DNA from 2 places in the Stenotrophomonas sp. C-A genome. Region 2 is predicted to be linked to the other one. Evidence: riboswitches for the same ligand, from Rfam matches in the RefSeq annotation. Region 2 holds a riboswitch; the other holds the start of a gene.
What was found. Region 2 has a riboswitch for cobalamin ahead of ACW5IY_RS01040 (epoxyqueuosine reductase QueH). Riboswitches for the same ligand answer to the same signal wherever they lie in the genome.
Positions count from the first base shown of each region.

Region 1 (8,453 bases), 270 kb from region 2:
CGCCACCGTCTCATACCTGCGGTCGAACACGTTGGCGGCACGCGCCAGCAGCGACCACTCCGGTGTCAGCGCGTACTCGGCGCGCAGGTCCAGCGCGCCGTAGCCGCCAACCTTCACCGAGTTGCTGGCGTTGTCAAAGCGCTTGCCCGCGCCCTGTACGGTCAGGCCGGCGCGGAAATCGCCGAAGCGGCGGTCGATGTCCAGGCGCGCGGTCTGCTGTGCACGGCGCGGCAGCCAGTTGTCGAACTGGCTGCTGCCGTGGGTGCGGTTGCGCGGGTTGGTGTAGCTCAGCTGCGCGTTGATGTCGAAGCCGGCCAGCAGCACGCCACCGGTCAGCTCGGCACCACGGATGCGCGCCTTCTCCACCTGCTGCATTTTCATCGTGGACGCATCGTAGGTGATCAGGTCATCGATGCGGGTTTCGTACACATCCAGGCCCCAATGCCAGCCCTGACCCTGCTGCGAAACCCCCAGGTTGGCGCTCTTGGACTTCTCCGGGTTCAAGGTCGGCATGCCGCTCCACAGGTCATACAGATCGCTGAAGGTCGGTGCCTTGAACGCGGTGCCGTAGCTGGCGTTGACGCGCAGGCCGTGGCCCAGTTCCATCGCCCAGCCAACGCTGCCGGTGGCGTGGTTGCCGAACTGCTGGTTGTCGTCGTTGCGGGCGCTGGCCTGCAGCTGGTGGCGGCCGAAGCGGCCCTGGTACTGCACGAACACGCCGGTGTTGCGGCGGCTGTCGACGAGATACCCGGCGCTGCTGCCGTCCAGATTGTCTTCGCTCCAGTCCACGCCGGCACTCAGCAGCTGGCCCTCGGCCACACCGAAGTCACCCTGCAGCGAGGCGCTGTCACGATGGGTCTGCGCGCTGCCAAACACCCCCGGTGCGCCGAAGTTGTCGGATTCATTGTCGCTGCGGCCGACGTTGGCGGTGAATGCCAGGCGTTCGGATGGGGTGTAGCGCACCTTGCCGGCCAGCACCTGCTGGCGGGTCTCGGAGTAGTTGTAGTAGCCGTCATAGTGGTTCTTGCCATCGGCGCGCAGCGCGCTGCCTTCCACGTTCCACTGGTCGTTGAAGCTGTAACCGCCGCGCAGGCTCTTGGACAGGTTGCGGTAGCCGTCGCGGTCATGTTCGTCGGCAAAGCAGCCGGCAGTGAACACCGAGGAAGAACCGCGGCAGGCATCGATGCCGTCGGAATGCTGGTAGGCGATGTCGGCACCGAACCAGCCGCGCTCGGTGCCGCCGCCGATGCCGCCGCTGGCTTCACGCAGGCCGTTGCTGCCACCACCGAGCTGGAAGTGTGGAGCGAAGTTGCCCTGGTTGCGGCGGGTGAAAATCTGGATCACGCCACCGATGGCGTCGGCGCCGTACAGGCTCGACTGCGGGCCGCGCACGATCTCCACGCGCTCGATCTGCGCCAGCGGCAGGTCCTGGTACATGGCCAGGCCGAGGTCGGCGCTGTTGATGCGCACGCCGTCGACCAGCACCACGGTGTGGCCCGAGTTGGTGCCGCGCAGGAACAGCGAGCTCTGCTTGCCGAGACCGCCGGCATTGGTCAGGTTGATGCCGGCGCGGCCGCGCAGCAGCTCCTGCAGCGAGGTGGCCTGGCTGGATTCAATCTGCGCGCGGTCGATCACCTGCGCCGGCGCGATGCTGTCCTGCAGCGCGATCGGGGTGCGGGTGGCGGTGACCAGGATCTGGTCGAGCGCAGTGGTGTCATCGGCGGCCTGGGCCAGCGCGGGCAGGGCGGCCAGCACGGCCAGGGACAGCATTCGGGACTGCAGCTTCATGGGGGACTCCAGGTGCCACGCACGCCCGCGTGGCGAAGGGGAGGAGCCGCGAAGGCAGGCATGCGCCGACGCCGCAGCGCACGCTGCGGTCATCCAGCGCCATGCCCACCGCATCGCGACCTGAGGCTTCCGGGCCGGTCTCCGGGCTTGCCGCCGGGTGGCCTGGGGCCACCCGTCCAGGCGCCTTCCCATGCGCGCGGCACAGTGGCGGTGTTGCCTGGAACTGACGTGCTTACCGTTGCGGGGGCAGCGCCGGCCTGGCGTGGAATCACGCGTCACCGGCTTCCCGTTTCAACCTGCCGGCCACGGCCGCAGGTCACCTGGAAGTGGGCGCAGTCTACGGCATCGCCAGCTGGTAGAGTGAAGGCCGTCGCACGCACTGCGGTTGGGAAGCGGGAACATGGTTGCAAAGGATCGCTTGCAGTTCCTCGATTCGCTTCGAGGCTTGGCCGCCGTCTATGTCGTGCTGTTTCACGTCCAGTCGATGCCAGCGCCGGCGTTGCCCGTTGCGGCCGGGTTGTTGCCGGTACTGCAGCTGGGAGCCACCGGCGTCGCCCTGTTCTTCGTGATCAGCGCGTTCTCCCTGTGCTACACCCAGCCTCGCCACAGGGCCAGCGGGCGGCCCTTGCTGAGTTTCTACCTGCACCGCTTCCTGCGGATTGCGCCGCTGTTCTACGCGCTGCTGGCGTTCTCGATCTTCCGCGATGGCCGAGGCAGCCATGCCGGCCATCCCTGGGCCGAGATCGCTGCCAATGCCACGTTCACCTTCAACCTGTTCCCCGGCTGGGAGCAGGGCATTGTCTGGGCCAGCTGGGCGGTTGGCGTGGAAATGCTGTTCTACGCCATTTTCCCTGCGCTGTACCTGCTGGTGAATGACGGACGCCGGGCCTGGATGCTCCTCTTGTCGCTGCTGGGGCTGGCGGCGTTGGCCGGAACCGGCGCGCTGGGTGCACGCGCGGAAGCTTCACTGGGCGGCTATGGCTGGCTGACGCACGCGCCCGTGTTTGCGATGGGGCTGGTGGCGTTCCACGCCTACAACGCGCTCTCACAAGTGCCTCCGGCGCGGGCGCGCTGGTGGGGGATGGCACTCAACCTGGCCGGTGCCCTGTTGCTGTTGCTGGTCGTGGCGGGAATCGCAGGTGGCTGGAGCGGGGCAGGACAATGGCAGCTGGCCGGCCTGGGCTATCTGGCAGTGCTGTTGGGTTGCTCGCAATGCCCGCCGCGTCTGCTCGTCAACCGGGCGACGGCTTGGCTGGGTACGGTGAGTTACTCGCTCTACCTGGGTCATCCCATTGTCATCGCTGTGCTGGGACCGGTGCTGCGCCGGTTGCTTGCGTATGTTGGTGACGGGACATCCGGCTATCTGTTGTGCGCCGCACTGGTGCTGGCGGTCGCACTCCCGCTGGCTGCGCTGGGACATCGTTGCATTGAAGCACCCATGATTCGACTGGGTAAACGCATGATGGCGTCGCTGTCTGCTTCACGCGCAGGACTCCGTACTGGGCAGGCTGAGGGCGGCCCACGCTAGAATGACGCGCCCCGCTATGGGGACGCTGTCCGGAAGTGGTGTTCATGATGTTGCTTCAATCGCCGATCTCTCCTGCGCCGTGCGCGTACCCGTCACTGACCAGCGTGCTGCACGCGGTTGCGGTGCCATGATCCTCGACCTGGTCCGCCATGCCGGCAACGGTCGCGATGAGTTCCTCGATGGACGCAGCGACCCACCGCAGCTGGCCCGCCTGCCGCAGGAACTGGTCGACGCCTACGCCGCGCAGCCCTGGGAGCGGGTGATCAGTTCGCCACGGCTGCGCTCGCTGCACACGGCGATGGCCCTGGCCACCCCGCGTGGGCTGGACGTGGAAGCGGACGAGGAATGGGAAGAGCTGGACTTCGGCGATTGGGACGGGCAGTCGCTGTTCGACCTGCCGGAGGACGCACTGGCCGCCTTCCATGCCGACCCGCACGCGTTCCCGCCGCCGAACGGTGAAAGCTGGGGCCACTTCGAGCGGCGCATTGCGCGCGCGCTGGATCGCCTGCTCGATGATGAGGATCCGGTGCCGACGCTGGTGGTCAGCCATGGTGGCCCGCTGCGCATGGTGCTCTCGCAGGTCTGCGGCCTGCCGATGTCGCTGTGCTGGGCCCTGCGCATCGATCACGGCACGCGGCTGCGGGTGTGGCTGGAACGTGGTGAGGTCGGGCTGGTGGGCGAGCTGCTGGAGCTGCAGCAGCCCTGATCTGCTCTTGTAGAGCCGAGCCATGCTCGGCTGCACTTCGATCAGAAAGGCCAGCCAAGCGTGGGCTCGGCTCTACAGAAGGGCGCGGCTCAATCCTCGTCCGCGCGCTCGGCAACGCTGTCTTCAGCGTCATCACCGGCATCGAAGCGCTGCTCATGTACCGGGCCCGACGCCGGGCCGGCTGCCTTCAGCGGATGCGCGGCGATGCGCGCTTCATAGTCCTGCACCAGCGCATCGCGCTGCGGCTCGCTCAGTTCCTGCCAGTGGCAGTCCAGCAGTGCGCCTTCCAGGGAGTACAGCAGGTTCAGGCTGGGCTTGAAGCCCGCGCGCTTGACCTTGACGAAGGCGCCCACGGCACCGATCGCAACCAGGTCTTCGCGGCTGCGCAGGCCGACCTGGCGCAGCCACGCCGCACTTTTCGGGCCGATGTTGCGCAGCTTCGGTGCGCTCATCCCAGCGCCTCGACGAACACGCGGGCGATGGCTTCCAGGCCGGCCTGGTCGTCGGCATCAAAGCGGCCGACCTTGGGGCTGTCGATATCGAACACGCCGATCAGTTCATCACCGCGCAGCAGCGGCACCACCAGCTCCGAACGCGAGGCCGAATCGCAGGCGATATGGCCGGGGAAGGCATCGACGTCGTCCACGCGCTGGGTCACGCGCTGGCTGGCGGCTGCACCGCACACGCCCTTGTCCAGCGGAATGCGCACGCAGGCCGGCAGGCCCTGGAACGGGCCGACCACCAGCTCCTTGCCGTCGTACAGGTAGAAGCCCACCCAGTTCAGGTCGGGCAGGGCGTGGTAGACCAGTGCCGAGAGGTTGGCCGCGTTGGCGATGCGGTCGGACTCGGCGTAGACCAGGCCACGGGCCTGTTCCAGCAGCTGGGCGTATTGTTCCGGCTTGCTGCCGGTGAGCGAGGCATTGGTGAACATGCCCGCAGTCTAGCAAGCGCGCCGGGCCGGCGATAATGCACACACAGTTGCCCTGTTGGAGCCCTTCGATGCCGTTGCCCGCCACGCTGCCGCCCGCCCTGTTCGTTACCGGCACCGATACCGAGATCGGCAAGACCGCCACCAGCACCGCCTTGCTGCATGCGCTGCGCCGGCGCGGCCTGCGCGCGGTCGGCATGAAGCCGGTGGCCAGCGGCAGCGAAGACCTGGGGCAGGGCCTGCGCAACGAGGACGCGCTGGCACTGCAGGCGGCCAGCTGGCCGGTACCGGACTATGCCGATCTGAACCCGTATGCGTTGCGCCAGCCGCTGGCCCCAGAACTGGCCGCCGCCGAGGATGGCGTGCAGGTGGAACTGGCGCCGATCGTGGCTGCATTCGAGCGTCTGCGCGCGCAGGCTGACATCGTGGTGGTGGAGGGTGTCGGCGGTTGGTTGGCACCGGTTTCGGCCACGCTGGACCAGCTCGATCTGGTGCGCGCGTTGCGTCTGCCCGTACTGCTGGTGGTGGGCATGCGCCTGGGTTGCGTCAACCATGCGCGGCTGACCGCGCAGTCGCTGCAGGCCAGCGGCGTGCAGTGCCTGGGCTGGATCGGCAACCACATTGATCCTGCGATGCAGCGCCAGGACGAGAACATCGCCACGCTGCAGCAGCGCCTGCCGATGCCGTGCTGGGGGCGGCTGCCGCATCTGCCGGGGGCGGATGGCCAGATCCTGAGCACGTACCTGCTCGATTGACCTGCTTCCTGTAGAGCCGAGCCCATGCTCGGCTCAGCGGGGACCATTGACGAAGGGCAGCCGAGCGTAGGCTCGGCTCTACAGGAGCTGGCGCGCCGCCAGCTCCCGCGCAATCGCACCCAGCCGCTCCACCGCGCCGATGAAGCGCGCATCCAGCGTCTGGCAGCACGACAGCCGCAGGCAATGCCGGTAGCGCGCGCCGCGCGAATACACCTGGCCGGGCATGAACACGATGTCCTCCTGCAGCGCACGCTCGAACAGCTCGCGCGTATCCACGCCCGGTAGTTCCAGCCACAGCAGGAATCCGCCCTGCGGCTCGGTGGCGCGGGTGCCGGGCGGGAAATGTTCGGCCACCAGCTGGCGCAGCCGCCCTACCTGTTCGCGATACAGACGACGCATGCGATGCAGGTGGTGCTCGTAGCTGCCCGCTTCCAGATAGGCTGCGACTGCGTCACCCAGCAGCTGCGGTTCCCCGCCGGTGGACTGGAATTTCAGCAGTGCGATGCGCTCGGCGAAGCGGCCGCCCTCCAGCCAGCCGATGCGATAGTCCGGCGCCAGCGTCTTGGAAAAGCCACCGACCACCATCACCCAGCCGTTGCGATCAAAGGCTTTCAACAAGGGTGCCGGCGGTTCGCAGAACTGCAGCTCGGCATACACCGCATCTTCGATCAGTGGCAGCTGGCGCGCGTTGACCAGTTCGGCCAGGCGTTGCTTGGCCACTGTCGGCATGGTGCAGCCGAGCGGATTGTGCACGGTGGGCATCACCACCAGTGCGGCCAGCGGCGTGTGCTCCAGCAGCGCATCCAGCGCATCCACGTCGAGCCCGTGCTGCGGGTGGGTGGGCAGTTCGATGGCCTGCAGGCCCAGGTTGGCCAACAACGGGTAGAGGTTGAAGTAGGACGGCGCCTCGATGCCGACCGCATCACCTGGCTGGGTTACTGCACGCAACGCCAGCTGCAGCGCTTCCATTGCACCGTGGGTCAGCAGCAGGCGCTCGGCGTGGGTGTGCAGGCCCATGCGCGGACCACGGCGCACGATCTGCGCCAGCAGCCGCGGCGAACCATTCGGGCGCGCGTAGGTCTCCACCGTCTGCTGGCCATGGCGCAGCACCTGCGCGGTGTGTCTGGCCAACTGCGCGCCGGGGTAGAACTGGCGACCGCGCGGGCCGGCGAAGGCCAGGTCGATCACGCCGGGGCGACGTTGTGCCTCCAGTACCCGGGCCATCAGCACCTGCTGCAGTGGTGCGGTGGGCGCGGACGGGGTGTCGCGCAGCGACCGTTCCGGCACCGACAATCGTGGCGCAACCTCGAAACCGGCCTTGGGCCGCGGAATCACCAGGCCGGCATCTTCCAGCTGGCGATAGGCGGCAATCACCGTGTTCAGGCTGAGCCTGCGCTGCAGGGCCATCTGCCGAAGCGAAGGCAGGCGGCTGCCTACTGGAAGCCGGCCGCCGTGGATGGCCTCGGCCAGTTCGTCGGACAGCCGTTGGTAGCGGGGTGGGATCATCGCGCCCTGGTCATCTGTATCCATCGAATTTCCCGCCATCTGGTGCTGTACCCATGATGATGGCGAGACTAGCATGTCGTTGTCGGCCGGGCCTGATCGGGGCACGGCCGATACTTCCCAAGCGCACGGCTGGATGGCCGTGCGTCTTTTTTTGTGTAGAGCCGAGCCCATGCTCGGCTGCTGTTGGCGGAAGAGCAGCCGAGCGTGGGCTCGGCTCTACATGAGCGTCGTTACCGCATCGGCACCAGCGCCGCATCGCGCCGGTACAACGCCGGGAACTGCTTGCCCAGCGCGGCCAGCTTCGGCGCGTCGTAGTAGCGGATGTAGGCCGCCTGCGGGTAGTTCGTCATGTAGTTCTGGTGGTAGCTCTCGGCCGGGTGGAAGTGCTGGCCGCTGACCAGCTGGGTGACGATCGGCGCGCGGTAGCTGCCGGCCTGGCCGAGCTGGGCGATGTAGGCGCGGCTGGCCGCCTGCTGGCGTGCGTCGTCAGTGAAAATCGCCGATCGGTACTGGCTGCCGTGGTCCGGCCCCTGGCGGTTGAGCTGGGTCGGATCGTGAACTACCGAGAAGAACACCTGCATCAGCTGCCCGTAGCTGACCTGGCGCGGGTCGTAGTCGATTTTCACCGCTTCGGCATGACCGGTCTGGCCTCCGCTGACGCGCTCGTAGCGTGCATCGGCGCCGCTGCCACCGATGTAGCCGGAGACTGCGTTGCTCACACCCTTGACGTGCTGGAACACGCCCTGCACGCCCCAGAAGCAACCGCCGGCGAACACCACGCTGGCGTGGGTGGCGTCATCGCGGAACGCGGCGTCGCCCGTGGGTGCCGGTAGTGCCTGGGTCTGCGCGCTGGCTTCGAGCGGTGCCGCGATGGCGCCGTGGTCAACGAGTAGCACACCGGCGATCAATGCCGTGGCCACCAGACCTGCAACACCGGCGGCGATGCCCTGTTCAAAGGAGAGTTTCATCGTGTGCTCCCGGTTCAACCGAAGGTGAAGGCATAGGCCTGCACACCCGCGTCGAGGAACTCGATCTCGAAGCGATGCGGGCCGACCGTGCCGCGCTGGCGGATCAGCTGGTACAGGCGGTGCTCGTCGACCACACCGCTGCCATCGGCACCGACATCGCTGCCGGCATCGGCGGCAGGCAGTGGCTTGCCGTCCAACAACACGCGGAAGCGCACCGGCTTTCCTTCCTGGGCCGGCGCCAGCACCAGGTGCAGGTCGCGCGCATGGAACTGGA
Region 1 is NZ_CM132916.1:504,310-512,762, forward strand. Features, by position in the region: gene btuB (TonB-dependent vitamin B12 receptor) at 1-1,788, opposite strand, end outside; cobalamin riboswitch at 1,904-2,127, opposite strand; gene ACW5IY_RS02350 (acyltransferase family protein) at 2,189-3,316, shown strand; gene ACW5IY_RS02355 (histidine phosphatase family protein) at 3,444-4,022, shown strand; gene ACW5IY_RS02360 (TfoX/Sxy family protein) at 4,112-4,474, opposite strand; gene ACW5IY_RS02365 (GAF domain-containing protein) at 4,471-4,953, opposite strand; gene bioD (dethiobiotin synthase) at 5,022-5,705, shown strand; gene ACW5IY_RS02375 (aminotransferase-like domain-containing protein) at 5,784-7,235, opposite strand; gene msrA (peptide-methionine (S)-S-oxide reductase MsrA) at 7,442-8,179, opposite strand; gene ACW5IY_RS02385 (cytochrome c biogenesis protein DipZ) at 8,194-8,453, opposite strand, start outside.
Region 1: another riboswitch for cobalamin. It lies ahead of btuB (TonB-dependent vitamin B12 receptor); the one in region 2 lies ahead of ACW5IY_RS01040 (epoxyqueuosine reductase QueH).

Region 2 (8,453 bases):
CGCGGACATTCTCGAAGGTAATGCCGCGGGTGGGCTGGCTGTTCCAGCCCATCTTTTCTTCCTTGCGGCCGAAGCTGATGCCCGGCAGGTCGGCCGGCACCGCGATGGCGCTGACCCCACTCGCACCGGCACCGCCGGTACGCGCCATCACCACCAGCAGCTCGGTGGCACCGGCGCCGGAGATGAAGGCCTTGGAGCCGTTCAGCACGTAGAAGTCGCCATCGCGCACGGCGGTGGTCTTCAGCGAGGCCGCATCGGAACCGGCGCCCGGCTCGGTCAGGCAGTACGAGGCCAGCTTGTTGCCCGAAGACAGGTCGGTGCCCCACGCATCGCGCAGTGCCGGCTGGCCCCACTTGGACACCATCCACGAGGCCATGTTGTGGATGCTGATGTAGGCCGCGGTCGACGGATCGACGTTGGCGAGCTCCTCGATGACGACGGCGGCGTCCAGTCGGCTCAGGCCGCTGCCGCCCACTTCCGGGTCCATGTACAGGCCGCAGAAGCCCAGTTCACCGGCCTTGGCGATCGCCTCGCGCGGAAAGATGCCCTCCGCATCCCATCGCGCGGCGTGCGGCGCCAGTTCGGCCTGTGCGAAGTCGCGCGCAGCCTCGCGGTACGCCTGCTGTGCTTCTTCCAGTTCCGTCGTCATCGAGTGGCTCATGGCTGCTCCTGCCGTTACTTCAGGCTGATCGTGGTGTTGACGCCGTGGCTGAGCGTCTCGTCATCGAACCAGCGCGCGGTGACCGTCTTGGTCTGGGTGTAGAACAGCACCACCTGCTTGCCGTACGGGCCCAGGTCGCCCAGCTTGGAGGCGCGCGAACCGGTGAAGGAGAACAGCGGCACCGGCACCGGGATCGGCACGTTGATGCCGACCTGGCCGACGTCGATGTCTTCCTGGAACTTGCGCGCGGCGGCGCCGGACTGGGTGAACAGTGCGGTGCCGTTGCCGTTGGGGTTGCTGTTGACCATCGCGATGGCGTCTTCCAGCGTTTCCGCTTCGAGGATGACCAGCACCGGCCCGAAGATTTCTTCCTGGTAGATGCGCATGTCGGTGGTGACACCGGCAAAGATGGTCGGGCCGACGAAGTTGCCCTTCTCGAAGCCATCGACCTGCGGCTTGCGGCCATCGAGCACCAGCTGCGCGCCCTGCTCCACGCCCGAGGCGATCAGGCCTTCCACGCGCTCGCGGGCGCTGCAGGAAATGACCGGGCCGACATCGGTGCCGGACACGGTGCCGCCGCTGACCTTCAGGGTCTTGGCCTTGGTCACCAGGTCCTGCACCCAGTTGCGTGCGTCACCGACCAGCACCAGGGTGGAGGCGGCCATGCAGCGCTGGCCAGCGGCACCGAAGGCGGCGCCGACCATCGCGTTGAGGGTCTGTTCCTTGTTGGCGTCCGGCAGCACCACGGCGTGGTTCTTGGCGCCCATCATGCACTGCACGCGCTTGCCGGCCAGCGAGGCACGGTTGTAGACGTGGGTGCCGACACGGGTGGAACCGACGAACGACACGGCCTTGATGTCCGGGTGGTCGCAGATCGCGTTGACCACTTCTTCGCCGCCATGCACCACGTTCAGCACGCCCTTCGGAATGCCGGCTTCCAGCGCCAGTTCGACCAGGCGCATGGTGACCATCGGGTCCTGCTCGGACGGCTTGAGGATGAAAGTGTTGCCGGTGGCGATCGCCATCGGGAACATCCACAGCGGAATCATCGCCGGGAAGTTGAACGGGGTGATGCCGGCGCACACGCCCAGCGGCTGCATGATCGTGTAGGTGTCCACGCCATTGGCCACGTTGTTGGCCAGTTCGCCCAGCTGCAGGTTGCCGATGGCGGCGGCGTGCTCGACCACTTCCAGGCCGCGGAACACATCGCCTTCGGCGTCCGGCAGGGTCTTGCCCTGCTCGGCGGTGAGGATGTGGGCCAGCTCGCTCATGTGCTCGCGGATCAGCTGCTGGTACTTCAGGAAGATGCGCGCGCGGGTGCCGATCGGGGTCTTGCGCCAGGTCTTGAAGGCTTCCTTGGCGGCGGCGACGGCGGCGTCCACTTCGCCGGTGGTGGCGAACGGCACCTTGGCCAGCACGTCCTGGGTGGCCGGATTGATCACGTCCTGCCAGTGGGAGGTGGCCGATTCGATGAACTGGCCATCGATCAACATGCGGATACGGGGCGCTGCAACAGTCATGACGACAATCCCACGGGCTCGAAAGATGCTTGGCATTATTCACAGCACTCACCTCGATTTCCGGGCTGAATCCGCTTAATCTGGCCAACACGCCAGACGATTCATGTTAATTCTGTGAATTATTCAGCCACCCAGCGACAACTTGGCCTGCGCCTGCTGCGGCTGCGCGAGCAGCGCGGCTACAGCCAAGCCGACCTGGCACGTGCGCTGGGGCTGTCGGCCAGCTACCTGAACCAGATCGAGCGTAACAAGCGCCCGTTGACGCCGGCGGTGCAGAAGAAGCTGGGTGAGGTGTTGGGCGACGTTTCGTCGCTGTTCGACGAAGATGAGCCCGCCGCACTGCAGGAGGCACTGGGCGAGACCCTGCGCGATCTGGGCCTGGCGGAGGTGAGCGCCACCGAACTGCGCGCGCTGGCCGGCAACCTGCCGCAGGTCAGCCGTGCGCTGCTGGACCTGCACCGCCGCCACCTGGCCCTGCGCGAACATGCCGCCGCCCTGGAATTCCAGCTGGGCGAGCCGGGTGCCGGCAGCACCCTGCCCGCCGGTGACCAGGTGCGCGAGTTCTTCAACCGCATGCACAACCACATCCCCGAGCTGGACGAACTGGCCGAACGCCTGTTCGCCGAGTGGGGGCTGTCGCCGGGGCATGTGGCGCCGCGCCTGCGCCAGCTGCTGGCTGACCGCCATGGCGTGCTGGTGGAAGTGGCCGCCCTGCAGGCCGGGCGCGAGAAGCGCCAGTACGACGCCGGCACGCGCCGGTTGTGGCTGCCGGACTACCTGGAGCCGGGCCAGCAGGCGTTCCAGATGGCCGCCGAACTGGCCCTGCACGGCTACCTGCCGCAGATCGATGCGGTGGTGGCGCGTGCCGGTTTCAGCGATGAGGCGCGCATCGCGCAGGCGCGGATCGGCCTGTCGAACTACTTCGCTGGCGCCTTGGTGATGCCGTACATGCGCTTCCTGCGCGCCGCCGAAGTCAGCAGCTACGACATCGAGCTGCTGGCGCACCAGTTCGGCGTCGGCTTCGAAGCGGTCTGCCACCGGCTGAGCACGCTGGCACGGCGCAGTGCGCCCGGGCTGCCGTTCTTCTTCATCCGCGTGGACCGCGCCGGCAATGTGTCCAAGCGCCATTCGGCCACCGATTTCCACTTCTCGCAGGTAGGCGGTTCCTGCCCGCTGTGGATCGTGTACGAGGCGTTCAACCAGCCCGGACGCATCCTCACCCAGACTGCGCGCATGCCCGATGGCCGCCGCCATTTCTGGCTGGCACGGCAGGTCAGCAGCGGGCCGGTCGGGCATGGCCAGCCGCGCAAGACCTTCGCGGTGGCGCTGGGCTGCGACCTGCAGCATGCCGAGCGGCTGGTGTATTCGCTGGGGTTGGACGTGCAGAGCCCGGGCAACTCGGTGTCGATTGGCCCGGGTTGCCGGGTGTGCCCGCGCGAGGACTGCATGCAGCGCGCGTTCGCGCAGTTGCCGGGGCGATAGGGTTGGTTCGGCAGGGCTGCGCCCTGCACCTGCAGAGGCCGAAGCAACGGCAACGGCAAAAGCTGGCATTCCGTGGGATGCCGGGGTGGCATTGCCTGCTCTTGGTGGGTGTCGACCTTGGTCGACACGCTTGATCCACGCCATGCGTGGATGTTCTTCGATGAAGGTTCGAAATATTCGACTTCGATGGGGTTCCATCCACGCATGGCGTGGATCTACTAAACCTTTCGTGCGTAGGCTGCATCCCATTGCAATGCCTTCCCAGGAGACACCCGATGTCCTTGTTGCGCTCTTGCCTGGCCCTGCTGCTTGCTGCCGCCGCTGCGCCGGCGTGGGCGACGTTCTCCATTGCGGCCTGCAATGAGGCCGGCGACTGCGGGGTGGCGGTGGCCACGCATAACCTGGCAGTCGGCGGCGTGGGGGTGCCGTGGGCGCAGGCGAAGGTGGGTGCGGTGGCCAGCCAGTTCGAGACCAACCCGACCTATGGCTCCAAAGGCCTTGAACTGCTGGCCAAAGGACGCACGCCTGCGCAGGTGCTGAAGCAGTTGCTGGATGAGGATGGCGACTTCGATGGCACCACCCTCGCCGAGCGCCAGGTGGGGCTGGTCAGCGCGCGCGGTGGCAATGCGCAGTACACCGGCTCCACCGCGCAGCAGGCCAGCTGGGCCGGCGCGCACGGCGACGGCATGCTGAGTGTGCAGGGCAATGGCCTGGCCGGGCCGGAGGTGCTGGCGGCGATGCAGCGCATCTTCGCCGCCTCACGTGGGCCGCTGGCCGCGCGCCTGCTGGCGGCGCTGGAAGCAGGTCAGGCCGCAGGTGGTCAACGCAGTGGGCAATGGTCGGCGGCGCTGCTGGTGCGCACGCCAGGGGGCGACTGGCAGGACACCGACCTGCGCGTGGACGCTGACCCGCACGCGGTGGCGAAGCTGCGCGAGCTGTACGACATGCGCTTGTCCAACGAGGCGATCATCCGCGCCGAGCAGCGCTGGGAGAAAGGCGATGTGGCAGGGGCGCGTGCAGCACTGGCGACCTCGTTGTCACTGGCCCACGGCTGGGACCGCACCTGGGCGCGCGCCGCGCGCTTGGCGATGCGGCAGGGCGATACGGCGCTGGCCCGCGAGTACCTGGCCGGCCTGCGTGCGCTCAATCCGGGCTGGGTGAAGCAGGAGCTGGCGTTGCCGCTGTATGCGCCATTGCGGGGTGATGCGGTGGTGGAGGCGTGGCGATGAGGCACCGCAGGGGTGAGATCGTGCCGACCAAGGTCGGCACCCACCAGGACAGTTCAATCGGCTGCGGCGGAAATCAGTAGATCGGCGTCACCTTCATCTGCGGCAGCGGGCGCGGTGCGCCGTCGGTAAGGTCGGGGCCCAGGTCCTCCCAGGTGCGCCCCTGCTCGACCATCAAGCCCCACAACTGCTGCGAGGCCAGCCGCTTGTCTTCCGATCCCAGCTTGTACGAGGGCGGTGCCGGTTCACCGTGGGCGACCATCGAATAGGCCGCACGGTAGGCCAGCACCTGCTGCGCCGGGTCGTCGGTGCGTGCCACTTCCAGCGTGTAGCGCTGGTAGGCCGAGGCCAGGTTGCGCCAGCGGATCCAGTAGTGGTTCTCGAACGAGAATGAGCAGAAGCGCGCGCCCGCCAGGCTGCCCTTGTCGGCGATGCGGGTCAGCACCTCCTGCGGCATGTCCAGGTTCATGCCGCCTTCGTCGCCCTGCAGGCTGACGTGCACGATGCGGTCGCGGTAACCCGGCGCGCGCGCCTGCAGCAGATCGCGCCAGTTCTGCATGGTCGCCACCACCGCGAACAGGAAACGCCCCAGTTCCGCGGCCGCCAACGGCGTGGCGATCGACTGATAGGTGCGCTGCCAGCCATGACGGTTTTCGGTGGGCAGGAACACCGCGTGTTCCAGCGACTGGCGGCCGCTGCTGCCGTGGCTCACCTCTTCAGCGTGCTGCGGGTAGACCAGGTTGATGGCGAAGGTCGGCCAGCGCGGCAAGGCGGCATCGAACAGATGGATCGGGAAGTTGCTGCTGATGCCGCCATCGGAGAACCAGCAGATGCGGAAGGCGGTGATCACCGGGCCACAGGTCTGCCCGGCACTGGTCAGCCCTTCCATGCTGTCGGCCACGTTGTGCTCCTGGTCGGCGGCAGGCGCGGTGGGTTCGCAGCGACGCTCGCGCCGCGAGGGCTCATGCAGCGGCACCGCGCTGATCAGCAGCGGGAAGCTCAGGCTCATGCGCGTGGCCACCAGCACCGGCAGCTTCGGGCCCTGCGGCAGGTGGTAGTACCGTCGCCCCTCCACCTCCAACGGCGGGCCAGCTTGATCCACCAGCCACTGCACCACGCTGGCCGGGAACAGCTGCTCGAACTCTTCGCGCAGGAACCAGAACTGCGCGCCACCCAGCGGCAGCGTACGCGGCTCGTTGTGCGACACACAGGTGGTGATCATCTGCAGGCTGATCGCATGCGGGCTGTCCGGCTCGCCGGCATAGCGCGGCGCATCGTGCAGATCGGCGAAGGTGAGCGGTGCATCCAGCGGTTTGCCGGACAACTGCTGCAGGCACTCGTGCAGCCACTCGGTCAACGCCGGCGTGCGTGCATCACGGCCGAGGCCGCTGCACAGGCCCAGCAGGTTGCGCCGTGCCACCCGTGCCACCCGCAGCGCGGCGCCGGCCACGCCGGCACCGTAAGCGCACAGCAGCGACGGCAGCAGCGTGGCGGCCACGCCGCTCCAGCCACCGCCCCACCAGCCCAGGCCGAGCAGCAGCGCCAGCGACACCAGCACTTCCAGCGGCGCGATCTCGAACACGGCAACGGCCAGGCACAGCAGCTTGTGCGGCAGGCGGGCATTGCCGGTCAGCACCACCAGCAGCCGATAGGCCGCACGCGCGCCCCGTGCCGGCTGGAACAGGCTGTAGATGAAGCCGCGCCGCGACAGCTGCGCCGACACCGCCGACAACCCGCCATAGCCGGCATCGCCAGGCAGGTGCTCGCCAGCCTGCTGGCGGCGATCACCGCAGGCCGCCGCGGCCGCCACAGCCGCAGCAATAGCGCCGGCCGAGGTGCCGCCGATGCTCTTGAAGCGATACTCGCGCGCCAGCGCCAGTACCGCATTGGGGTACACGATGCCGCTGGTGATGCCGCCTTTCATGACCAGATCGCAGTACTTCGCCGCCACGAGCCACCTCCCGTCTGTCGATGCACAGTATGGCAAGAGGGGCTCTCACAGCCTGAGAAACGAGCCACAGCCCTGCGCTTTGATTGGCCCTTGACCATTGGCCTCGACGCGTCCACCGTGGGCGCGCCGAAGGTATCCCTGCCGTGGCTGGATGGCGGCCGGGATTTAAACGGGAATCCGGTGAAGACGCCTCGCGCGCCCATTCCGGAGCTGCCCCGCAGCGGTGAATGGAAACGAATCCTGCCAACAGCACTGGGCTCGCGCCTGGGAAGCGGCAGGTAGTAGGTGGGCTGCGGCCCGTGTCCATCAGCCCGAATACCGGCCCCGGCCGGGGGACACGACCGTCCCCTGATTCGACCTGGAATCTCCGCGGGGAGGTTGCCGGGGCCGCCGTCGTCCTGCGCGTGCAGGCGATGCGGCCGCGCGCGTCCTGTTCACGGTATCCGGCCAGACCTGTTCACCCACGCGCTGATGCATGGGCCACCGCCGTTGCCGGCGGTCCATGCGGTACCTGACGATGACCGAGCTCCAACGCCCTACCCTGACCCTGCCCGACGACGGCAAGCGCCTGCTGCTGCATTCATGCTGCGCGCCATGCTCCGGCGAAGTGATGGAGGCGATCACCGCCTCCGGGATCGACTATGCGATCTTCTTCTACAACCCCAACATCCATCCGGTGAAGGAATACGAGCTGCGCAAGCAGGAGAACATCCGCTTCGCCGAGCAGCACGGCATCCCGTTCATCGATTGCGACTACGACACCGACAACTGGTTCAGCCGTGCGCGCGGCATGGAAAACGAGCCCGAACGCGGCATCCGCTGCACGATGTGCTTCGACATGCGTTTCGAGCGCACTGCGCTGTACGCGCACGAACACGGCTATGACACCATCAGTTCTTCGCTGGGCATCTCGCGCTGGAAGAACATGGCGCAGATCAACGACTGCGGCATCCGCGCCGCGTCGCGCTACGAGGGCCTGCAGTACTGGGACTACAACTGGCGCAAGGGCGGCGGTGCCAGCCGCATGATCGAGATCAGCAAGCGCGAGCAGTTCTACCAGCAGGAGTACTGCGGCTGCGTGTACTCGCTGCGCGATGCCAACCGCCATCGCCGCGAGAACGGCCGGGAACGGATCAAGATCGGCCTGCTGTACTACGGGCAGGACGCTGGGACGCCGCAGGGCGATTGACCTGTGCCGCCGGGGCGGCCACGCTGGTCGCCCCTTTACGTTGTAGTGGATCTGCCATGACCGCCCTGCCCGCCGACGTCGCCCTGCTGGTGATCGACCTGCAGCCGGACTTCATGCCCGGAGGTACGCTGGCCTGCGATCAGGGCGATGCGCTGGTGGCACCGATTGCCGATCTGCTGGCGCAGCGCCGCTACCGCACCGTGGTGGCGACACAGGACTGGCACCCGGCCGACCATGCCTCGTTCGCCAGCCAGCATCCTGGCCAACGCCCCTTCGAGAGCATCCTGCTGCACGCGCAGCCGCAGACCCTGTGGCCGGACCACTGCGTGCAGGGCAGCGCCGGTGCCGCCCTGCACCCGGATGTGGACTGGACCGTGGCCGACCTGATCCTGCGCAAGGGCACGCGCCAACAGGTGGATTCGTA
Region 2 is NZ_CM132916.1:230,763-239,215, reverse strand. Features, by position in the region: gene ACW5IY_RS01065 (acyl-CoA dehydrogenase family protein) at 1-661, opposite strand, end outside; gene ACW5IY_RS01060 (CoA-acylating methylmalonate-semialdehyde dehydrogenase) at 676-2,181, opposite strand; gene ACW5IY_RS01055 (helix-turn-helix domain-containing protein) at 2,296-3,663, shown strand; gene ACW5IY_RS01050 (DUF1028 domain-containing protein) at 3,939-4,892, shown strand; gene ACW5IY_RS01045 (patatin-like phospholipase family protein) at 4,966-6,813, opposite strand; cobalamin riboswitch at 6,968-7,181, shown strand; gene ACW5IY_RS01040 (epoxyqueuosine reductase QueH) at 7,343-8,029, shown strand; gene pncA (bifunctional nicotinamidase/pyrazinamidase) at 8,086-8,453, shown strand, end outside.